Linked DNA regions of Magnetofaba australis IT-1. The protein of the gene in region 1 interacts with the protein of each later gene in a pairwise test. Links are inferred from orthologs where the notes say so. Each region holds a gene or a part of one and is shown on either strand. Other genes may lie near its edges.

Region 1 (11,753 bases):
ACCGCGCGGCCCGGCGCCGCGCAACAGATGGTGGAGAAAGGTTTCCGCTTGATCATCCAGGTGGTGCGCGGTGATCAGATAGCGGGCGCCAAACTCCCGCGCACAGGCGCCGAGAAAGGCGTAGCGCGCAGTGCGCGCTGAGTCGTACAGATTTCCCATCTCCTCCCGCTTTGGCGGACGCCAACGCATCTGCATGCAGGTCAGCCCCAACGCATGGGCGCACTCTTCGGTGAATTTCGCATCCAGGTTCGACTCTTGGCGCAGCGCATGATCAAAATGGGCCACCCGCGCATTGCCCGGAGTGGCCAGTCCCGCAGTGTGCAGCAGTCGCAACAGGGCGATGGAGTCGCAGCCGCCGGAGACGGCGACGATCATGCGCGGCTTAAGGTTCTGTTGGTCGGGGTCGAGCAGAGTCAGTAGCCCATCGCGAATGCGACGGGCCAGAGGATCTTTCAGACGCTTGTGCGGCGGCGGCGCGCTCACGCGCCGGGAGAGGCGTTGGGGACGTAGCGGGCCGGGTCGGCGGCGCCCGCTTCGGCGAATCCCGCCAAACGCAGTCTGCACGCGTCGCACAGACCGCAGCCGCGTCCTTGCTCGTCGGGGTCATAGCAGGAGGTGGTGAGGCCGTAATCCACCCCCAGCGCCAGACCTTGGGCGATGATCTGCCCTTTGGTGAGATGGATCAGCGGCGCATGAATGCGGAAACGGCGCCCCTCCACGCCATCGCGGGTGGCCAGATTGGCCAGGGTTTCGAACGCCTCGATGTATTGGGGGCGGCAGTCGGGATAGCCGGAGTAGTCCACCGCATTGACCCCCACAAAGATATCGTGGGCCCCCAGCGCTTCGGCCCAGGAGAGGGACAGACTGAGAAATACGGTGTTGCGCGCGGGCACGTAGGTGACCGGGATGCCGTCGCCCACGCCATCTTTGGGCACCGGAATGTCGGCGGTGAGCGCCGAGCCGCCAAACACGGTCAGATCCAGATCCAGAATGCGATGGGTCACATCGGGCAGCTGCGCGGCCAACTGCGCGGCGCAGGTGAGCTCATGGCTATGGCGCTGCCCGTAGCGGAAGCTCAATGCATAGAGTTCATAGCCCTGATTGTGCGCCATGCGCAGGGCGGTGGCGGAGTCCAGTCCGCCAGACAGAAGAATTACGGCGCGGGGTGTGCCATCCATGGCGATCAACGTCCTGTGATTCCGCGTCCAGACCGGCTCAGGGGCGCGCGGCGGCGCCCTGCGCGGCCATCTGATCCAACTGCGCCAGCTCCTGCTTGGCCTGAGCGGCGGCGGGGTCGTCGGGGTAGTACTGCAGCACCAGTTGCAGCGCTTTGCGGGCGCTGGCGTGGTCATTGATGGCGGCGAACGACTTGCCCATCTTCAGCAGACTGCCGGGGACTTTATCCGAAGAGGTCCATTTGGAGTAGACCTCATTGAAGGCGACCAGGGCGTTCTCATAGTCCTGCTGCACGTAGTACATCTCGCCAATCCAGTACTGGGCGTTATCCGACAGATCGCTGTCGGGGAACCACACCAGGAACTGTTTGAAGTGGTTCAGCGCTTGATCATACTGGCCCGCTTGCAGGAACAGGAACGCCTTGTCATAAGCCTCCTTGGCGGTGGCCGGTTTGGTCATCGGGGCCTGTTGCGCCTGGGGCGCTTGTTGCGCGGTTTGCGCCGGAGCCGGAACCTGCGCGGTCTGCGCATTGACCACCGCGGATGGCGGGTTGGTCGCGCCGTTCGGCGCGGCTCCAGGGCCGGTGTAGAGATTCATATTGCCCGCTTGCGCCGCCTGCGGGGGCTGCATGGCGCCGGGCATGGGCTGACGTCCGCCGGGCACGGCGCGGCCCGGATGGTTCATGGCCATCTGCGCCTGTTGCGCCATCATCGCCGCCTGTTGCGGCGTGGTGGGCATGGGTTGTTGGGTCTGTTGCGCCATCATCTGCTGCTGCTGCGCCTGTACGCCCGGCTGCGCCATGGCGTTCTGGCCCACCATGCCCATGGGCGCGGCCATCTGGTTCATCTGCGAGGTCATTGCGCCGGGCTGCGCCGGGCCTTGCGCGGTGATGGGGGTCTGCAGCAGCCCGCCCAGTTGCGCGCGCAGGTTGGCCATCTGCTGAATCAGGGTGTCGGCGCTGTGCTTGGTCTGATCCAGCTCGCCGCGCAGCGCCTGCACCTCCTGCTGCATCAGCTTCATCTGCTCCTGCTGGTTGGCCAGCACGGTGCGGCGGCTCTGGTCGGCGGCGGCCAGGGCGTCCACCTTGCGATGCAGCTCCTCCATGGCCATCTGCATGGGTGGCTTGCTGGCGGCGGCTTGCTGCGCGCCGGCGTCATCCACCCCCATGACCGGCGGCGGGTTCAGCGCGCAGGCGCCCAAAAACAGCGCCGGGGCAAGGCTCAACGTCGTCAACTGACGGCGGGTGGGGAAGACAAATTTGGCCATGGTTTCCTACCTGATTGCGTTTCGCGTCTTGCGTGGGGCGACAAATGGCGTCGCGCGGCTCAATAGACCAGTTCGGCGCGGCGGTTGCGCGCCCAGGCCGCATCGTTGTGACCGTTCACCAGCGGGCGCTCCTTGCCGTAGGAGACGGTGCGAATGATGCTGTAGTCCATGCCTTGGCTGACCAGGAAATCCTTCACCGCATCGGCGCGCTTTTGCCCCAAGGCGAGGTTGTAGTCGCGGGTGCCGCGCTCGTCGCAGTGGCCCTCCACCTTGAGGCTGCCGGCGCCTTTGGCGATGAGCCATTGCGCCGCGCCGGAGAGCACCCGTTGGGCCTCGGGGGTCAGATCCGCCGAGTCGTAACCGAAATAGATGCGCGGTTCGCTGGGGGCGACGGCGGCGCCGTGCATGCCGTTGGCGGCGGCGCCGTTTTGACCGTAGCGTCCGCCATCCAGATCAAAGCCCGGACGGTCATTGAGGCCTGCGCCATTGGCGCCGGGACGCCGCACCGACTGCCCGTTGGGGTCGTTGGCGTACATCTCATCCTGGGTCAGACCGCTGGGGTCGCCGCCGTCATTGGGCCCCTCCTTGGGCACGGCGCCGCAACCAGCCAGCAGCGAAAGAGCAAAAAGGGTGGCGAGAATCGATGCTGCGCGCTTCATGACGAACTCCCTGTCCGACGATGTCTGGTTTCCGATTGCATTGACAACACTCTGACGCTCTGCCGGTCGTGACGGACCGGAGACGCCATTTTGGCGTTATGTTAAGCCAGAACCGTGCCAGTTATTTTGATGCGCCGTTCAGCGAATCAGCGGCGACCACGACGCGCCGGAAGCCTCGACGCCATCGGGCAGTCGCACCCGGCGCTCGTTGGCGCCGGTGACGTCGATGGTGTAGAGGTGCTGTTCGCCGGAGCCGCGCTCCTGGCGCGAGAACAGAATCACGCGGCCATTGGGCGACCAGGTGGGCTCTTCGTCCATCCAGGAGTCGGTGAGCAGTTGCACGTTCTTGCCATCGGCGTCCATTACGCCGATGCGGAATTTCCCGCCCTCGTTGCGCACAAAGGCCATGCGGTCGCCGTTGGGCGACCACGCCGGGTCGAGATTGCGCTTGCCTTCGAAGGTGAGGCGTTCGGGATTGCCGCCGCGAGCGCGCACGGTGTAGATCTGCGGTTTGCCGCCGGAGCGGTCGGAGACGAACGCCAGGGTCTCGCCATCGGGGGACCAGGTGGGCGAGGTGTCGATGCCCGGATGGCGGGTGATGCGCTTGAGCTGGCCGGTGGTGAGATTCTGTACATAGATCTCGGGGTTGCCGTCCTTACTCAGGGTCAGCGCCATTTTGGTTCCGTCCGGCGACCACGACGGCGTGCTGTTGAGGCCGGGGAAGGCGGTCAGACGCACGCGCTTGCCGGTATACAGCTCCCAGCGATAGATGCGCGGTTCGCCGCTCTCATAGGAGATGTAAAACAGGCGTTCGCCATCGGGGGAGAAGCGCGGCGAGAGCACCAGTTGATCCTTCACCCCCAGATCCAGGTCGATGCGGTTGGCGCCGTCGGCGTCCATCATCGCCAGCCATTTGCGCCGCCCTTCGCCGGCCACAAAGGCGATGCGCGAGGTGAAGTAGCCCTCCTGCCCGGTCAGACGCTTATAGATTTCGTCGGAGACGCGGTGGGCCACATGGCGCCAATCGTTGATGGTGGCCGAGAAGCGCCACCCTTTGCCGATGAGTTTGCCTTGGGCGACGTCGTAGAGGTAGAAGTCCACGCGCAGTTTGTCGCCATCGCGCAGGGCGGAGCCGCCCACCACCGCGTCGGCGCCCACCAGTCGCCACTCGCGATAGTTGGGGCCGCGATTCCACAGATCCAGCGACCCCTGCAAGTAGGTGTCGGGGTTCTGAATTTTGAAGAAGCCGGAGTTGCCCAGGTCGGCGGACACCACTTCGGTGATGCGCTGGCTGAGGGCGTCGGGGGCGCCGCTCTTGCCCTGGGCGTTCTGACTGACGAACGCGGGCAGGGCGATGGGCATGGCGGTGAGGCCCTTTTTAAACACCAGCTTGCGCGCGTGGGCCGACTCACAGGAGAAACTCAGAACAAGCGCGACCGCGGTTAGCAGAAGCGCCATTCGGCGCGCGACGCCAGGGCTGCGAACACGATTCATCTCTTCAATCCCTATTCGGGTTGGAACACCACGTCGATGGGCTGCCGACACCAGTTACAGTGAGGCGGCGGTTGCGGCAGATTTCGCGTCAGGCCAATGGCGCGGCTCACGGAGCCGTCATAGGCGCGATTGCCCGAACTCTTCAGAATATCCAGCATGCGCAACGCGCCATCGGCGGTTATTTGAATCCGCGCCTCCAGATAGTACTCATGCCCGGGCGGCAGCCCGATAGGCGGACGCCAGTTGCGCTCCACGCGCAGTTTGATGTCTTGCGCCCACGCGTTGATCTGCGCTTCCTTCTGCGCTTCGCTCAAACTCGGTTGCACGCGCTTCTGAATCACCCCGCTGAACTCCGGTTTGGGCGGAGCGGCTTTGGGCGGCTTCGGCTTGGGCAGATCGAAAGTCGGCTTCGGCGGCAGCTTCTTGGGCTCAGGCTTTTTCTTCTCCTTCACCGGTGGCTTGGGCTTGGGCTTCGGCTTGGGCTTGACCACCTTCTTCGGCGCAGGCGCGGCGCGCGGACGCGGCTTGGGCTTCTCCACCTTTTTGGGCGGCGGATCCTTCACCACCGGCTTGGGCGGCGGAGGCGGCTCCGGCGCGGGCGGAACGGGTTCGGGCTCCGGCGCAGGCTCGGGCTCCGGCGCGGGCTCCGGCGTCGGCTCCACGACGGGCTCGGGCTCCGGAATGGGCTCGATGATGGGCTCGGGCTCGACGATGGGCTCGGGCTCGACGACAGGCTCGGGTTCTGGAGTGGGCTCGGGCTCCACGACAGGTTGAGGCTCGGGCTCTGGTTCGGGCTCAGGCTCAGGCTCAGGCTCAGGCTCTGGTGCGGGCTCCGGTTCAGGAATGGGTTCCGGTTCCGGCTCCTCCAGCGGCTCGATGACTGGCGGCGGCGCCTCCTGCGGGGGCGCTTCGTCCAGCACCACGATATCCACCGCCATGAGCGGCGGCGGCTCCGGCGGCGTATGCAGGCGCGTGGCCAGCGTTGCGATCAGCAACACGGCGATGTGCAGGCCGATGGAGCCCAGCAGAACGCCGCGTGAGAGCCCGGTATCCAAGCGTCCGATCCTCAGCTTTTGGGCGGTTGGGTGATCAGGCTCACGCGGCGGATGCCCGCTGCGTGCAGACGCCCCATCACCTCCATCACCGATCCATAGGCGGCGTTGCGATCGCCGCGCACGAAGATCTGGATATTGGGGTTCTGGTCGCGGATGGCGCGCACTTTGGTCACCATCTCATCCATGGTGACGGGCTGCGTCTCAATGGCGGGGGCGCCATTGGCGGTGACCGAGATCACCAGCGGCTCCGCTTGGGACGGCAGCGGGTCGGAGCTGGTTCCGGGGAGATTGACCTCCACCCCTTGGGTGAGCAGCGGCGCGGTGACCATAAAGATGATCAGCAGCACTAGCATGATATCCACCAGCGGAGTGACGTTGATTTCGCTCATGGGGCGTTCGGGACGTTGTCCCAAGCCGCCGCCCATGCCGACGTTCATGCCCATTGTGACGCTCCCTTGCGTGACAGGCGTATGGTTCGATGCGCGTGATGTCTCTTACTGGACGTTGAACGCGCGAAAGCCGAATAAAGCACGGCTGCCAAATTAACGAGGGTCCAGGGAAATCGGATTTGTCCCGATTGGCCTGGCGGGTCGAGGGCAGAGCCCTCGTGGGTGCAGGGCAAAGCCCTGCCGGGTCACGGGCAGAGCCCGTGTGGGTCCAGGGCGGCGCCCTGGTGGGGTTTGGGGCGAAGCCCCAATATCTCCAATCGTCCAATCAGTTCAACGATTGCCCAAAAAGATCATCCAGCCTTGCGGCGGGAGGAGGCGCGGCGCTCCAGGATGTTGAGGAACTCGGCGCCGAAGTTGTCCATTTTGCTGTGCAGTCGGCGCAATTCGGCGGAGAACTTGTTGTAGGCGATCACCGCCGGGATGGCGGCCACCAGACCCATGGCGGTGGCGATGAGGGCTTCGGCGATGCCCGGGGCGACCATGGCCAGAGTGGTGGTCTTGGCGCCAGCCAGACCCATGAAGGCGTTCATGATGCCCCACACGGTGCCGAACAGACCCACGAAGGGGCTGGTGGCGCCGACGGTGGCCAGGAAGGTCAAGCCGCTCTCGAGCCGCTCCACTTCGCGATTGAGCGCCACGGTCATGGCGCGACGCACATTGGAGACCAGATCGCCCTCGTCATGGGGCGTATCGCCGCTCTCCCAGCGCTTCCATTCGCGAAAGCCGGAGGTGAACATCACCACGATGGGACTGTCGGGCCACTCGTCATTGGCGGTTTGGAACAGCTGCGCCACCGAGCCGCCGCTCCAGAAGCGCTCTTCGAACTGCGACGACTCCTTGCGAATACGGCGATAGCGGCGCCATTTGTCGAAGATGTAGGCCCACGAGACCACCGAGGCGATCAGCAGCGCCAGCATCACCAGTTTCACCACCGGACCAGCCTGAATAACCAGCGTCCAGGCGCTATGATTCAATTGTGCGTCCATGATTCCTGCGTCGCCTCATTCAAAGAGTTGTTGCAAAACTTGCGCGGGGATGCGGATGGGCTTGAACTCTTCGCCCACGCAGGCGATGCGCGCGGTGGCGGCGATCAACCGCGCGCCGTCCCGTTCGATGGTTTGCTCCAGCTCGAAGCTGGCTTGCCTGCGACGGCGGATTGACACCGTCACCGTCAAAAGGTCGTCGAGTCGCGCCGGGCTGATGAAATCCACCGCCATATGGGTCACCACAAAGCGGGCCCCGGTTGCGGCGAACAGCGCTTCCTGTTCCAAACCGGCGCTGCGCAGCCACTCGGTGCGGGTGCGCTCAAGAAAGTTCAGATATTGGCTGTGGTAGACCACGCCACCGGCGTCGGTGTCTTCGTAGTAGACCCGAATGGGCCATTCGAAGCGCTCGATGTTATTGATTTTACAATCGCTCAAAGCAATCGTCCTTGTGCGCCGCCGGGGACGCTAATGCGCAAATGATCAAACGCGCGCGCGGTGGCTTTGCGTCCGCGCGGGGTGCGATCGAGCATGCCTTCCTTGACCAGATAGGGCTCGATCACATCTTCAATGGTGTTGCGATCTTCGCCGATGGCTGCGGCCAGGGTATCCAGGCCGGTGGGGCCGCCGTCGAACTTTTCAATCAAGACGCCAAGCAAGCGCCGGTCCATATTGTCCAGACCGAAGGCGTCCACCTCCAATTGGGTCAGCGCCGCGTCGGCCAGGGCGTGGTCGATAATGCCGCCGCCCTGGATCTGGGCGAAGTCGCGCACGCGGCGCAGCAGGCGGTTGGCGATGCGCGGGGTGCCGCGGGAGCGTCGCGCCAGTTCATACGCTCCGGCGGGCTCCATGGGGATGCCGAGGATGGACGCAGAACGTGAAACGATGATGGCGAGCTCTTCCGGCGTATAAAACTCCATGCGCGCGAGGATGCCGAAGCGGTCGCGCAGGGGGCCGGTGAGCATGCCGGCGCGGGTGGTGGCGCCGAGCAGGGTAAAGCGGGGCAGATCGATCTTCACCGAGCGCGCCGAGGGGCCTTCGCCGATGATGATATCCAGTTGGTAGTCCTCCATGGCCGGGTAGAGGATCTCCTCCACGGCGGGGGAGAGGCGGTGGATTTCGTCCACAAAGAGGACGTCGCCGGGGTTGAGATTGGTCAACAGCGCGGCCAGATCGCCCGCTTTTTCGATGACGGGGCCGGAGGTGGCGCGCAGGCCGACGCCCATTTCGATGGCGACGATTTGCGCCAGGGTGGTTTTGCCCAGGCCGGGGGGGCCGTGTAGCAGCATGTGATCCAACGCTTCGCCGCGGGCGCGGGCGGCATCGAGGAACACTTGCAGGTTGCCTTTGAGCTGTTGCTGGCCGATGAACTCTTGCAGCGCGCGGGGGCGCAGGCTGACTTCTTGGCGGGATTCGCCGAGTTCGGCTTCACTGGAGATCAGGCGTGGGTCTGAGAGGTCTTCGTCCATGAATCCCGTGTCTCGTTAGGATGTGCAAAATGTTTGCGTGACGCTGTTGGAGCGAGCGCTGACTATTGGCCGCCGACTGGTCGGCGGCGGGATTCTTAAGGGTCTGTGACCCTTAAGCGGGTCCAGGGCGGAGCCCTGGCGGATTATTAAGGCGGAGCCTTAATATCTAATTTTTTGAAATCGCGCCCCTTTTCAAAGAAAAATTGCGCAGCAATTTTGTGGGGCGCTTCCTGACTCAATTTGCTCCGGCAAATTGAGAGAGGGGTCTGGGGAAGCTTCCCTAGTATGCCGCCAAAGGCGGCGGTTTTGTCCTTGCGCCGAACATCGCCAAAAGGGCGGTTTTGTCCTTGCGCCGAACATCGCCAAAAGGGCGGTTTTGTCCTTGCGCCGAACATCGCCAAAAGGGCGGTTTTGGCCTCGCTCCCAACTTCGTCAACGGGGCGGTTCTGGTCTAGCGCAAAGAGCGTGCCCGTGAAATTTTCCCGCACACACTTTTCCCCCTCGCCGGATGGCGGCTTTTACTGCATTCGCCGTCCTGCGGACGACAGCGCTGCGCGCCTGCTCACCGCCGTTTCCCCGACGGCCTCCTTGCGGGCTCGTCGTTCCTGCTCACTCTGCAGCCCTGTAACAGGCTCGCACTCTGTTCAGCGGGGAAACGGCTTAAAGATTAAAGATATTGAGGGCTCTGCCCTCAAACTCCCGAAAAGAAAAAGCCAAACCTTGGGGCGCCGCCCCAAACCCCGCTGGGGGCGCGGCCCCCAGACCCCGCCGCCGACCAGTCGGCGGCCAATAGATACACTGGCTCGGCCTCATTCCCGCACACACTTTTATACTGTGCTGGCTCAGTTAACTCTGTGGCGAGAGCAGCTTCAGCGCAACCTTGATCAACTCGCCCAAATCCTCAATATCGCCGCTGTTCAGCGCCTTGGCCAGGGCCGCATCCGCTTGGTTACGCTTATAACCCAAATTCACCAACGCCGACGCCGCCTCCTCACGCAATCCCACCGGCGCGGCAAAGCCCATCTCGCCCCCAGGCAAGGCAACGCCGCCAGGAGCCGCAAAGCCCCCCAACGCCGCCATCTTCTCCTTCAGCTCCATGGCGATGCGCTGCGCCCCCTTCTTACCCACCCCCGGCGCCCGTGAAATCGCCGTGATGTCGCCATTGGCAATGGCCTGCGCCAAAGCGTCCGCCGGATGGGTGGAGAGCAGCGCCAAAGCGATCTTCGCCCCCACACCGCTCACTGATGTGAGCAAGCCAAATAGCCGCTTCTGCTTCTCCTCATGGAAGCCATACAGGTGGAAAGCGTCCTCGCGCACCACCGTGATGGTGAAGAGTTGCGCCGATTCACCCAACGGCGGCAATGCCGAGTAGGTGGAGAGCGGGATGAACACCCGGTAGCCCACGCCGCCCACGTCGAGAATGGCGTAATCAGGCTGTTTGTCGGCAACGGTTCCGCGAAGGTGTGCGATCATGAGCGTTGATTGGGCATCAAAAAACGTGGAGGACAGGAGATCCGTATTCGTTGAGCGCATCAGCATCATACTGGCGCGCGGACCGTGGGAGAAGTGGCGGCGTGTATCGCCCATGCTTGGGCTCTTCGCGCAACTTTGCTAGGGTTTCGTAAACCCATTTGGAAATACGCAACAGATTTGGGTCGTGCGCATAAGAAGCGCCAGTTGTTCGATACAATGAGCAGGAGAGTAAAATGAGAAATTTAAATCGTAAAACGTTTTCCCGCATGGCGCTGGCGGGTTTGGGGGTGGCCGGTGCGCTGATTTTCACTCCACACGCGCACGCGCACCATCCGTTTGCGGCGGAATATTCTCGCCAACACCCCGTGACCCTCAGTGGCGTCGTCACCAAAGTGGCGTGGACCAATCCGCATATCCATCTCTATATGAACGTGAGGAGCGCCGAGTCAGGCAAGGTGAGTAACTGGACAGTGGAGATGGGGGCGCCGCATCTGCTGCAACGGCGCGGATGGCGTCGCAATACGCTGACTACCGGAACCCAAATTACAGTGGATGGATTTTTGGCGCGAAATGGCTCAAGCAGAATCAACGCACAAAGCGTTACGCTGATGGGGGGCGTGAAGCTGGATGCGGGCAGTTCGCAGTTGGATCGCAATACCGACAATTAATCATAACCCATAGGACTGAAAGCGAAGGGGCTGATGGGAAAAGTCGATTTAAAGAAAGAGCTTAAATCCCTCTATGCGGCATCGCAAAAGAGCCACGCGTTGGTCAACGTTCCGGCCATGAACTTCCTCATGATTGATGGCCAGGGCGATCCCAATACCCGCCAGCGTTTGCCGAAGCCATTGAGGCGCTCTTCGCGGTGGCCTATGGGCTGAAGTTCGCGATTAAAAAGGGGCCGGAGGCTGTCGATTATGGCGTCATGCCGCTGGAAGGGCTGTGGTGGAGCGACGATATGGCCGACTTCGCCACCGGCAACAGAGCAGCGTGGCGCTGGACCCTGATGATCATGCAGCCGCAGTGGATTACCCCGGAATTGGTTACGCAGACCATGGCTGAGGTGGCCAGCAAGAAGGCGCCGCCCGCGCTGGAGTCGATGCGCTTTGAGTCGTTGCATGAAGGACCCAGCGCGCAGATTCTCCATGTCGGTCCCTACAGCGCCGAGGCGCCGACCATTGAAGGGCTACACGCCTTTATCGCCGAGCAGGGGCGTCAGCGGCGCGGCAAGCACCATGAAATCTATCTGAATGACGCCCGCCGCACCGCGCCGGAGAAGCTCAAGACCCTCATTCGGCAACCCGTCGCATAACATGTGCGCAGCCCAGGCGGGAGAGTCGAAGGGTGGCGTGTGTGTGGTTTGAGCGCTCTGCGGCCATCGTGCTGATAGCCGCAGAGCGTGCGCTGAAGGGGGCGCGCCCGGCGCGCAGCCGGGCGTTGGCGTTATTCCACCACGGCGTAGGTGCGTTCGTTCTTCTCATCCCACTTGAGGATGACCGTGCTGATGTTGCACAGATTGATGTCGTGCCACACCACCTCTTCCCCATCGGGATAGACGGCCAGAAAATCCCACAAGCAGGCTTCGGTATCGCGGGCAAAGGTGATGGTGACCGAGTCCATATCCGGCAGTTGATCCCGCCCCAGAATATCCTCTTCCCAGTTTTGACTACTGGCGGGGGAGGCGAAGAACTGGTCGATGGGGTCGCCGGTCTGGTTGACCAGCATAAAG
Region 2 (11,612 bases), on another replicon or contig:
ATGTAGCCCAGCAGGAAATCGATGTTGAGGCTGCGTTCGTGGGCCTCGTCGACGATGAGGGTGTCATAATCCTCCAGCCAGCGATCCTGCTGGGTCTCCGCCAGCAGCATGCCGTCGGTCATTACCTTGACCAGGGAGTGGGCATTCACACGGTCGTGAAACCGCACTTTGTAGCCGACGGTTTCGCCCACCGCAGAGCCCAGATCCTCCGCCAGATACTCGGCGATGGCGCGGGCGGCGATGCGGCGCGGCTGGGTGACGCCGATGAAGCCATTGACGCCGCGTCCCAACTGCAGACAGATTTTCGGAAGTTGTGTGGTCTTGCCCGATCCGGTCTCGCCGCACAGCACCACCACCTGATGCTCGCGGATCGCCGCGGCGATCTCATCCCGGCGCGCGCTAACCGGCAGTTGCTCGGGGAAGTTGGGCTCAGGGATGGCGCGCACGCGCTCATCACGCCGGGTTACCGCATCAGAAACCGCCTGCTCCAACTCAAGCAGGGTCTCCTCCTTGGGGCCGCGATTCTGCTTGACCGCCTTCTGCGCGCCCTGGATGCGCCGCCGCAGGCGCGTCTGATCGCGCCGCAGGGCGTTATCCAGTTGCGTCCAGAGGGTATTCAGGCGTTGCTTGGGGTGCTTGGCTGCTTGACTCATGAATTCACTTGCTTGCTGTTAGCCACGTGATAGACGTCAAACCGGGTGCTGCGCCCGCTGATGGCGTGGCCCGGCTTAGGGCCGTCCAACGGCGGCGCCTTTAGGGGGCGTTTGACCACCACCCGTTTGCCCGCCAGTTGCAGCGCCCCCGCCAACGTTTCCGCCGCATCGGCGTCGTCGCCCACCAATTGTTTCAGGCGCCGCATCTCCTTGTTGGGCAGCGCGCCCTTCTTCTTCTCCGGGAACATCGGGTCCAGCGTGATCACATCCGGCGGCTCGTCGGACCACTGCGCCATCAGCTCCCGCGCATCGCCCGCCAACAGACGCATCCGCGTCGCCAAAGGCGCCGCCTCGTCATCCCGTTGCGCGCGCTGTAACGCATCTTCCAGCAGCGCCGCGATGATGGGAGACCGTTCGATCAGAGTCACCGCGCAGCCCAGGCGGGCCAGAATCCAGGCATCGCCGCCCAGTCCGGCGGTGGCGTCCAGAATGGACGGCGTGACGCCGCCTTTGACCCCCACCGCCTTGGCCAACGGCTGGCCGCGCTCCCAGTTCTCCGCCGCGCCGCCGCTGAACTCGGCGAAGACCGGTCCGCCGCCGGTGGGATCCGTCAGCGCGCGCAGCTCCAAGCGCTCCGCCGTCACCACCAGAAGATGGCTCATCCCCTCGGCGGAGGCGATGCAGGGCAGGCGCAGGCGCGCGGCCCATTGTTGTGCCACGGACTGAACGTCCAGGCTTTCGGCCCAAACGCCAAGGGGGGGCTGCGTTGTGGTCAATGGCGCTCCTTGGGGAAAACGCGGGGAAATCGTCTGCTGGATTTGCTTCTTGGGCCGCAGCGGCCTAAGATGGTCGCCCGCGAAATTTCCGGGCGATCCTAGCATGAAGCGTCGGCTCATCAAAGGCGCGCCCCGTCGTTGATAAATGGATACCCGTATGACCACAGCTCCTCTGCGCGTCGCCTTTCAGGGCATGCCCGGCGCCTATAGCGAACAGGCGTGCCGCGAACGTCTGCCCGGCGGCGAATACCTCCCGTTCAAAACCTTCGAGGAGGTGTTTGACGCGGTGGATGAGGGGCGCGTGCAGTTGGGCATGGTCCCGGTGGAGAACAGCATGGCCGGGGTGGTCTCCGACAGCTACGACCTGCTGGCGATCAAGGATCTGCACATCATCGGCGAATACTTCCTGCCGGTTCGCCACTGCCTGATGGCCCATCGTGGCGTGAGCTTGGAGCAGGTGCGCAAAGTCTACTCACACCCGCAGGCGTTGGCGCAGTGTCAGGGCTTTCTCAAACGTCAGGGGTGGGAGCGCGTCGCCGTCTACGACACCGCCGGCGCCGCCGAGGATCTGAGCCGCAACGGCCACCCCCACGAAGCGGCCATCGCCTCGGAGCTGGCCGCCGAGCTCTATGACCTGGAGATCCTGGCGCGCAACATTCAGGACAGCCGCCGCAACACCACCCGTTTTCTGGTTATCTCCAAACAGGGCAAGCCGCTGGATCCGCAAATTGAATCGGTCAAGACCAGCCTGCTGTTTGAGGTGCGCAACATCCCCGCCGCGCTGTATAAATGCCTGGGCGGCTTCGCCACCAACGGCATCAACCTGACCCGCCTGGAGTCGCGCCCGGTGGCGGGCAAGGATTGGAGCTACCACTTCTATCTGGACTTCCAGGGCCGCCCCGACCATGAACCGTCGCAACTGGCCATCGAGGAGCTGGGCTTCTTCACCCACAGCCTGAAAATTCTCGGCAGCTACCCGGAAGCGCCCAAACCGCCGGAAGATCCCGACCCGCAAGCGGGCGAGGAGGGGGCATGATCGCCTATCCGCAGTTCGACCCCATCATTTTCGAAGTCGGGCCGCTGGCGGTGCGCTGGTACGGGCTGATGTACACGCTCTCCTTCCTCTTTGCCTGGCCGCTGCTCAACTACCGCGCCAAGCGCTTCATGCCGCAACTGACTTCGGACCATCTGGGCGATATTCTCATCTACACCCTCATGGGCATCGTGCTGGGCGGACGCTTCGGCTATATCCTGTTCTACCAGTTCGACTACTATCTGCATCATCCCCTCGCCATTCTGCGCGTGTGGGAGGGGGGCATGTCGTTCCATGGCGGTCTGCTGGGGGGCATCGCCGCCTGCCTGCTCTATTCGCGAAAATCCGGCATTCCCTGCCTGCAACTGGCCGACCTGGCGTTCCCCATCGCCCCGGTGGGGCTGCTGCTGGGACGCATCGGCAACTTCATCAATGGCGAGCTGTGGGGCCGCGTCACCGACGTCCCCTGGGCTATGGTGTTCCCCACCGGCGGTCCGTTGCCGCGCCATCCCAGCCAACTCTATGAAGCCTTCCTGGAGGGGGTCTGCCTGTTCATTCTGATGTGGACGCTGGGCAATAAGCCGCGTCCGGCGGGCTTCCTGCTGGGGCTGTTCATCATGGGCTATGCGGTGTGTCGCTTCCTGGTGGAGTTCGTGCGCGAACCCGACGCCCATCTGGGGCTACTGGCGCTGGGGCTCTCCATGGGCCAATGGCTCACCCTGCCCATGTTCCTGGTCGGTCTGGGACTGCTGCTGCGCGCCCAGCGCAAAGGCGCGCAGGCGGCGTAAGCGACGCTCATGTCCAGCGAACCGCGCGCCCCCGCCCATCCGCTGAAAAAGGTCGCCAAGAGCCTGCCGCTGGCGCCTGGCGTCTATCGCTACCTGGACGCAGGCGGAACCGTGCTCTATGTGGGCAAGGCCAAGCAGCTGCGCAAGCGCACGCTCTCCTATTTCACCAAGAATCAGCAATCGCCGCGCATTCAGGTGATGCTCAGTCTGGCCCGTGGGCTGGAGGTGACCATCACCGAAACCGAGAGCGAGGCGCTGATTCTGGAAGCGTCGCTGATCAAAAAGCTCAAGCCGCGCTATAATGTGCTGCTCAAGGACGACAAGTCCTACCCCTATCTGCACCTGAGCACCAACCATGCGTTTCCGCGCCTGTCGCTCTATCGCGGCGACCGCAGACCGCCAGGCAAGTACTACGGACCCTATCCGTCGGCCCATGCGGTGCGCGAGACCCTCAAGTGGATCCAGAAGATCTTCCCCATCCGTCAGTGCGATGATAACGAGTTCAATCTGCGCACGCGTCCCTGTCTGCAGTTTCAGATTCACCGCTGCAACGGACCCTGTTGCGATCGGGTGAGTACTGAAGAGTACGCAGCGCTGACCCGCGACGTCATTCTGTTCCTGGAGGGCAAGGACAAGCAGCTCACCGAGATGCTCGCAGCGGCCATGTGGTCGGCCTCTGAAGAGCGCGACTTTGAAGGCGCCAAGGTGCTGCGGGACCGTATCCGCGCCATCGAATATGTGCAGCGTCAGCGCCGAGTCAATCTGGCCGCTGACGCCGATATGGATATCGCCGCCATTGAGCTGGGCGGCGGCATCGCTTCGGCGCAGGTGTTCTTCATCCGCCGGGGGGTCAATCTGGGCAGTCGTGGATTGATTCTGGAGCAGACCGGCGACTCCGATCCTGAAGAGATCCTCGAACAGTTCCTGCAGCAGTTCTACAGCGATAAGCCGCCACCGTCTGAAGTGGTGGTGGATCTCGATCTCACCGAGCGGGCGTGGTTGGAGAATGCCCTCTCCGAGCGACGCGGCCAGCGGGTCACCCTGACCCGCCCCCAGCGCGGCGAAAAACACCGCCTGTTGATGCTGGCCAGGGACAACGCCAAGCAGGCGCTGCAGCGCCATATGAGCGGGCAGGAGGAGGTGCGGCGCAAGCTGGAGGCGCTGACCGAGGCGCTCAATCTGCCGCAGACGCCAGACCGCATTGAGGTCTACGATATGTCCCACATCCAGGACAGCGAGGCGGTGGGGGCGATGATCGTGTTCGGCCCGGAAGGGTTCCGCAAAAACCAATACCGCAAATTCAACTTCAAGGATCCCAATCTCGCCGACGATACGGCGCGCATGGCCGAGGTGCTCACACGCCGTCTCACCCGCTTGAAAAACAGCGAAAATGAACAGAGTGAAGGGAGCGGTGAGGCGTGGCCGGATCTAATCCTGCTGGATGGCGGCCAGGGGCAGCTCAATGCGGTGATGCGGGTCGCGCGCGAAATGCAGATGGATGACATCGCCTTTTGCGGCATCGCCAAAGGACCGGAGCGCAATGCCGGACGCGAGCGGCTGTTCTTGCCCGACGCCGACGAACCCCTTATACTCCCTCACGACTCGCCTGCGCTGTTTCTATTGCAACAGATCCGCGACGAAGCGCACCGCTTCGCCATCGGCTTTCATCGCAACAAGCGCGGCAAGCGGCAGATCAAATCGGCCCTGGACGCCATCCCCGGCGTGGGTCCGCGACGCAAGAAGGCGCTCATCGCCCGGTTTGGCTCGGCGCGCGGGGTGTCGGAAGCCAGCGTGCGCGAATTGGCGCAGACGCCCGGCGTCTCCCAAACCCTGGCCGAAACCATATTGGACGCTTTGAAATCGGACTCCTGACGTAAGAGCTGCGCATCGTGCATCTGAATCTGCCCAACTGGCTCACTTTGAGCCGGATTATCATGATCCCGTTCTTTGTGGGGGCGATCTACCTGTCCGGCGATTGGGGCAACCTGGTCGCCGCCAGTCTGTTCGCCATCGCTGGCGTGACCGATTGGGCCGATGGCTATATCGCGCGCAAGCAGGGGTTGGTGTCGGCGTTTGGCAAGTTCTTCGATCCCGTCGCCGACAAGTTGTTGGTGGTGGCCGCCCTGGTGATTCTGCTTGATCAACAGCGCGTCGATCTGGTGGTGGTGATGGTGCTCATCATCCGCGAGATCCTGGTGATGGCGCTGCGGGAGTTCATGGCCGGGCAGGGCAGCGGCGCGCCGGTTTCCTGGATTGGCAAGTGGAAAACCGCCATGCAGATGCTCGGCATCGGCATGGCGCTGCTGCAGGACTCCTTTTTTAGCCTGCCGCTGGGGATGCCCGGGCAGTTGTGCCTGTACGTCTCCGCCGTGCTGTCGGTGTGGTCGGCGTTCTACTACATGCGCGATGCGTGGGATAAAATCCGACCGTAACACGCCTGTTGCGCCGGGTTCACACGATTGCGCGAGAATTTTTTTTCAAATTTGCGCATCGTTTGCTTGACCCGTCGCCGACATTGCCTTATAACATCCCCTCACCGTTGGCCAAGCGAACAACCACAGCCACGGTGAACAGTCGTACAAAGCACGGAATTTGTGGTAGAGTAGCAAGCGTGCGGGAGTAGCTCAGGGGTAGAGCGCAACCTTGCCAAGGTTGATGTCGAGGGTTCAAATCCCTTCTCCCGCTCCATTTTCTCTCTTCACACATTCTCGCGATTGCGATGATGGCCGGGTGGCGAAGTGGTCTAACGCTGAGGTCTGCAAAACCTTTATTCGTGGGTTCGAATCCCACCCCGGCCTCCAGCTCTTTGCTAACGAAGGCGTTGAAAATTATCTATCCTGCGGGAGTAGCTCAGGGGTAGAGCGCAACCTTGCCAAGGTTGATGTCGAGGGTTCAAATCCCTTCTCCCGCTCCAATTCGATCGCTTGACGGTCCATAAGGCGGCCTGCCGTACCTCGCAGTGCCGCCTTTTTTGTTTGTGATATGGATGCGCAGCGGTGTTCAAGTTGTCTGTTGTGAGTAGAATTGAGTAGAATAACTCTTCTATGCTGCAACGCGTGTTGAACCCTCTGGTTGTTGAACTGTCTGATGAGTTAACGAAGACAGACAGGCAGTACGGTCGTTTTCAGGAAGTTGCAAGCGGAATAATCACGCTTGTTGAGGTCGCCGATATCCCCATTAGCCGATATCGGCGAAAATTTCACGACGGTCGGCTCGCTGCTTTCGCCTCCAGCCCCGACCGCGCAATAAAAAGGACCCCGCATCATGGGTAACGCCACGGTTCCCGACTACATTTTCCACAAGAACGACCGTATTGCCGTCTTCATCGACGGTTCCAACCTGTATGCCGCAATCCGCTCCCTGGGTTTCGACTTCGACTACAAAAAGCTGCTGCAGTTTTTCCGCGGTCGCTGCCGCCTGATGCGCGCTTACTACTTCACCGCGCTGGGCGATGATCAGGAGTATTCGCCCATCCGCCCGCTGGTGGACTGGCTCGCCTACAACGGTTATTCCGTGGTGACCAAGCCCATCAAAGAGTATGTGGACCCGGTCACCGGTAACAAGCGCACCAAGGGCAATATGGACATTGAGATCGCTGTCTCCATGCTGCGCTTGGCTCCCAACTATGATCATGCGGTGCTGTTCTCCGGCGACGGCGACTTCCGCAGCGTGGTCGAGGCGCTGCAGGAGCAGGGCAAGACCGTGACCGTGATCAGCTCTCTGCTGACCCATCCGCCCATGATCGCCGACGAACTGCGTCGTCAAGCTGACTACTTCCTGGAGCTGGCCAAGATCAAGGATGAGTTGATCCGCGAGCAGCATGGCTCCCCGGGCGGGGCGCACCCGCAGCAAAGCGCCCCCAGCGCGACGCCGGACAATATTGGCAACCAGGCCCCTTAACGGGTTGCTGCTGGCGCAGCGACGCCCGCCGATGAAAAAATGCAAACGCTCCCGTGAAAACGGGAGCGTTTTTGCGTATAAAGCCTGCACGCATCGCCAAAATCATCATGTGGCTTTCCAATTGAGTCGCATCAACCCTGGACCCACATCGATGATTTTAGGATGATGTGTGATCGACTTGAAACATATCACGCCAGCATAACAAAGGGCGGTTCATGGGTAAGATAGCTTTTCTGTTCCCCGGACAAGGCGCGCAGAGCGTCGGCATGGGTCAGGCGTTGAGCGCCGAAGGCGGCGCCATTGGCGCCTATTTTGAGCAGGCTGACGCCGCGTTGGGCGAATCCTTAAGCGGGCTGATGTTCAATGGCCCAGAGGATCAATTGACCCTCACGCGCAATACGCAACCAGCGCTGGTCACCACCGCTATGGCGGCGTATCAGATGGTCACCGAGCGCACCGCCATCCGCCCCGACTTTGTCGCCGGCCACTCCCTGGGCGAATACGCCGCCATCTGTGCGGCGGGCGGTCTGGCGTTTGCCGATGCGGTGCGGCTGACCCGTCTGCGCGGCGACGCCATGCAGTCGGCGGTCCCGGTGGGGCAGGGCGCCATGGCGGCGATGCTGAATATGGCCGAAGCCGACGTCGAGGCGGTGTGCGCCGAGGCGGCCGAGGCTACCGGCGGCGTGTGCGTGCCCGCCAACTATAACACCGCCGTGCAGATCGTCATATCCGGCGCCAAAGCGGCGGTGGAGAAGGCGGTGGAGTTGGCCAAGGAGCGCGGCGCCAAGCGCTGCCTTCTGCTGCCGGTCTCCGCACCCTTCCATTGTCCCCTGATGCAACCCGCCGCCGAGGCGATGCAAGCGGCTTTGGCTGACGCCCAGATCAATGATCTGAGCGTGCCGTTGATCGCCAATGTCAGCGCCGCGCCGACCCAGGACGCCGAGACCGTGCGCCGTCAACTAGTGGAACAGGTGACCGGCTCGGTGCGCTGGGAAGCCTCCATGCAGCGTTTGCTCGATGAGGGCGTGGACACCTTCCTGGAGCTGGGTACCGGCAAGGCGCTGTGCGGCATGCTCAAGCGCATCGATAAAAGCGCCCGCGCCATTCCGGTCAATGGGCCGGAAGATCTGGCCGCGTTGGCGGATCTGTAATCCAAGAAATTTGTAGCAAATGGGAGCAGTTACTATGAAGGATCGCGTCGCCCTGGTCACCGGCTCCACGCGCGGCATCGGCAAGAGCATCGCGCTGGATCTGGCGCGTCGCGGCGCCCATGTGGTGGTGAGCGGAACCAATCAAGAGAAGATCGCCCAAACCGTAGCGGAAATTGAAGCTTTGGGCGTGCAGGCGTTGGGCGTGTCCGCTGACCTCAGCCAATCGGAGTCCGCCGCGCAATTGATCGACGCCGCCATGGGCAAGTTTGGCCGCATCGACATTCTGGTCAATAATGCGGGCATCACCCGCGACGGCCTGATGTTGCGTATGAAAGAGGACGATTGGGAGGCGGTGCTCAACGTCAATCTCAGCAGCGTGTTTCGTCTGGTCAAACTGGCGCTCAAGCCGATGATGAAGGCGCGCTTCGGGCGCATCATCAACATCACCTCGGTGGTGGGCTTCACCGGCAATCCCGGTCAGGCCAACTACACCGCCGCCAAGGCCGGACTGGTGGGTTTCTCCCGCAGTGTGGCGCGTGAAGTCGCCCCGCGCGGCATCACGGTCAACTGCGTGGCGCCCGGTTTCATCGCCACCGATATGACCGAAGCATTGAATGATCAGGCGCGGGAGGCTATCCTCTCACAAATTCCCACGGGAGCCATGGGCTCGGCAGAGGATATCGCAGGCGCGGTGGCCTATCTGGCCGCGGAGTCGACCAGCTATGTCACCGGCGAGACCTTGCATGTCAACGGCGGCATGTATATGGGTTAATTTGTTACGGATTAAACGGCGATGCGCCGTTGATCAAAATCGAAACTGTCGGCGAGGAGACCCCAGGCGCCGAAGCTTCGAGTGAAAGCAGTCCATCTTCAGCGCAGCGCCGCCACGGGCGCGCGGCGCCTCACTTAAGGGAACGAAATCAATGAGCGACATTGTTGAACGCGTGAAAAAGATCGTGGTGGAACAACTGGGCGTGGACGCCGAAAAAGTCAACACCGACTCCAACTTTGTCGATGACCTGGGCGCCGACTCCCTCGACAGCGTTGAGCTGGTGATGGCTCTGGAAGAGGAGTTTGGTTGCGAAATTCCCGACGAGGCGGCTGAAAAGATCACCTCCGTGCAAGAGGCGATTGACTACATCAACGCCAATATGGACTAAGACGCCCTTTGGGCGCCGCCGTGCGCTGGTTCTCCCGGCGTGCGGGGATTCTTGAAACCGCCAGGCGCTGTTTGCAGCTCGTTTGCTGATAACAGCGCCTGCGCGGTTTTGTGCTTATGTTGCATCTTTCAGACGAATTGACGCGGAGGCGGCCATGACGCGCAGAGTGGTCATCACAGGGGTGGGTCTGGTGACCCCGTTGGGGGTTGGCAATCAAACGACCTGGCAGGGACTGATGGAGGGGCGCTCCGGCATCGGCCCGATCTCCCTGTTCGACGCCACTGAATACAGCGTGCGCATCGCCGGTGAAGTTCCCGACTTCAACGCCGAGGATTGGATTCCGAAAAAAGATGTGAAGAAGATGGATCGCTTCATTCACTTCGGCATGGCCGCCGCGCAGTTGGCCATGGAGGACTCTGGACTCGAAGTGACGGAAGAGAACGCCACCCGTATCGGCATCACCGTGGGCTCGGGCATCGGCGGCCTGGTGGCGATCCAGACCCAGGCACAGCAGATTCTGGAGAAGGGGCCGCGCCGCATCTCGCCTTTCTTCATCCCCAGCGCGCTGATCAATCTGATCTCCGGTCAGGTCTCCATCAAGTATGGCTTCAAGGGGCCCAACCACTCGGTGGTTACCGCCTGTTCCACCGGCGCACACGCCATTGGCGACGCCTTCCGCATGATTCAACGCAATGAGGCCGACGCCATGATGGCGGGCGGCGCCGAAGCGGCCATCTGCGAACTGGGCATCGGCGGTTTCGCCGCCGCCAAGGCGCTCTCCACCCGCAACGACGAGCCCGCCAAGGCGTCGCGTCCGTGGGATAAGGATCGTGACGGCTTTGTACAGGCCGACGGCTCTGGCATCGTTATTCTCGAAGAGCTGGAATCCGCGCAGAAACGCGGCGCCAAGATCTATGCGGAAGTGGTCGGCTACGGCATGTCCGGCGACGCCCACCACATCACCCAGCCCTCGCCCGGCGGCGAAGGGGCGGCGCGCTGCATGCGCGCGGCGCTGGCCGATGCGCAGCTCAATCCCGAGCAGATCGGCTATATCAACGCCCATGGCACCTCCACCCCGGCAGGGGACGTTGGCGAAACCATGGCGGTCAAATCGGTGTTCGGCGACTACGCCAAAAATGGCCTGATGGTCAGTTCCACCAAATCCATGACCGGCCACCTGTTGGGCGCGGCGGGCGGCGTAGAGGCGATCTTCACCGCCATGGCGCTGTCTGAAGGGGTGATCCCTCCCACCATCAATCTGGACAACCCGGATCCTGAGTGTGATCTGGACTACGTGCCGCACACCGCGCGTGAAGTCAAATTGGAAGCCGCTGTCTCCAACTCCTTCGGCTTTGGCGGCACCAACGCCACTCTGGTGCTGAAAAAAGCGCCTTGAAGCGCGGAATCGCGGTCATATCGGTATTCGCCATCGTTCTAGCGCTCTGGTGCTGGCATCGATATGACCGCTATATGCGCCACTCTCTGGATGAGCGCATCACTGTCACCATCCCCAAAGGGTGGGGCGCAGCGCAAACCGGCGCCGAACTGGCCCGTCGGGGTGTGGTGGAGTCGGCGTTGGGCTTCCGCTTGCAGGCGTGGCGCGCCCCGGAAGGGGTGATTCGCGCCGGCGAGTACCACTTTGAGCCCGGCGACGGTCCGCGCGAAGTGCTGGCCAAGCTCCACGCCGGCGAAGTGGTGCAGCATGCGTTTGGCTTCCCCGAAGGGTTGACGGTCGGCGATGTGATCCAGCGCATGCAGCAGGCGGGTTTTGACAATATCCAATCCGCCTTGGATGCGCCTGCGCTGCGCGCCATCATCCAGAGCCCTGCGGAGGCGAGCGGCTTGGCGGCGCTGGAGGGGTGGCTCTACCCCGACACCTATTTCTATACCTCCGGCACCCGCACGCTCAGTCTGTTTCGACGCATGGCCAATCGCATGCGTCATGTGCTCGATAGCGAGTGGCTGACGCGCCCGCCGACGCATCCATTGACCCGCTATGAGACGCTGATTCTAGCCTCCATCATCGAAAAAGAGACTGGACGCGCCGCCGAGCGACCGCTGATCTCCGGGGTGTTCCACAATCGGCTGAAGCGCGGCATGCGCCTACAGAGCGACCCCACCGTGATCTACGGCATCGAGAATTTTGACGGC

The links.
Region 2: the proteins of ybgC (region 1) and acpP interact in binary tests that used the Escherichia coli proteins (3 or more experiments, as listed by UniProt). The link is inferred for Magnetofaba australis IT-1 from one-to-one orthologs.

What each region holds. Positions count from the first base shown.
Region 1 is NZ_LVJN01000020.1:487,796-499,548, forward strand. Bases 5,811-8,754 are described here. They hold ybgC (tol-pal system-associated acyl-CoA thioesterase), read right to left. Parts: upstream 7,521-8,754; coding sequence 7,101-7,520; downstream 5,811-7,100. Other genes in these bases: tolR (protein TolR), read right to left, coding at 5,811-6,093; tolQ (protein TolQ), read right to left, coding at 6,390-7,085; ruvB (Holliday junction branch migration DNA helicase RuvB), read right to left, coding at 7,517-8,551; MAIT1_RS14450 (hypothetical protein), read right to left, coding at 8,698-8,754. Outside these bases: tRNA lysidine(34) synthetase TilS, read right to left, coding at 1-483; 7-cyano-7-deazaguanine synthase QueC, read right to left, coding at 480-1,178; tol-pal system protein YbgF, read right to left, coding at 1,216-2,442; peptidoglycan-associated lipoprotein Pal, read right to left, coding at 2,502-3,101; Tol-Pal system beta propeller repeat protein TolB, read right to left, coding at 3,240-4,559; MAIT1_RS21880 (energy transducer TonB), read right to left, coding at 4,607-5,650; more of tolR, read right to left, coding at 5,662-5,810; more of MAIT1_RS14450, read right to left, coding at 8,755-9,039; Holliday junction branch migration protein RuvA, read right to left, coding at 9,398-10,138; MAIT1_RS14460 (DUF6152 family protein), read left to right, coding at 10,291-10,692; MAIT1_RS22065 (hypothetical protein), read left to right, coding at 10,726-10,905; MAIT1_RS14465 (GyrI-like domain-containing protein), read left to right, coding at 10,890-11,336; MAIT1_RS14470 (hypothetical protein), read right to left, coding at 11,468-11,753.
Region 2 is NZ_LVJN01000018.1:572,920-584,531, reverse strand. What follows is about bases 8,040-10,842. They hold acpP (acyl carrier protein), read left to right. Parts: upstream 8,040-9,224; coding sequence 9,225-9,461; downstream 9,462-10,842. Other genes in these bases: fabF (beta-ketoacyl-ACP synthase II), read left to right, coding at 9,616-10,842; fabG (3-oxoacyl-ACP reductase FabG), read left to right, coding at 8,336-9,073; fabD (ACP S-malonyltransferase), read left to right, coding at 8,040-8,301. In the rest of the region: ATP-dependent RNA helicase HrpA, read right to left, coding at 1-653; MAIT1_RS08680 (class I SAM-dependent methyltransferase), read right to left, coding at 650-1,372; pheA (prephenate dehydratase), read left to right, coding at 1,587-2,465; lgt (prolipoprotein diacylglyceryl transferase), read left to right, coding at 2,462-3,250; excinuclease ABC subunit UvrC, read left to right, coding at 3,260-5,122; pgsA (CDP-diacylglycerol--glycerol-3-phosphate 3-phosphatidyltransferase), read left to right, coding at 5,140-5,682; MAIT1_RS08635 (LabA-like NYN domain-containing protein), read left to right, coding at 6,515-7,150; more of fabD, read left to right, coding at 7,366-8,039; more of fabF, read left to right, coding at 10,843-10,857; endolytic transglycosylase MltG, read left to right, coding at 10,854-11,612. UniProt on the Escherichia coli protein: Carrier of the growing fatty acid chain in fatty acid biosynthesis.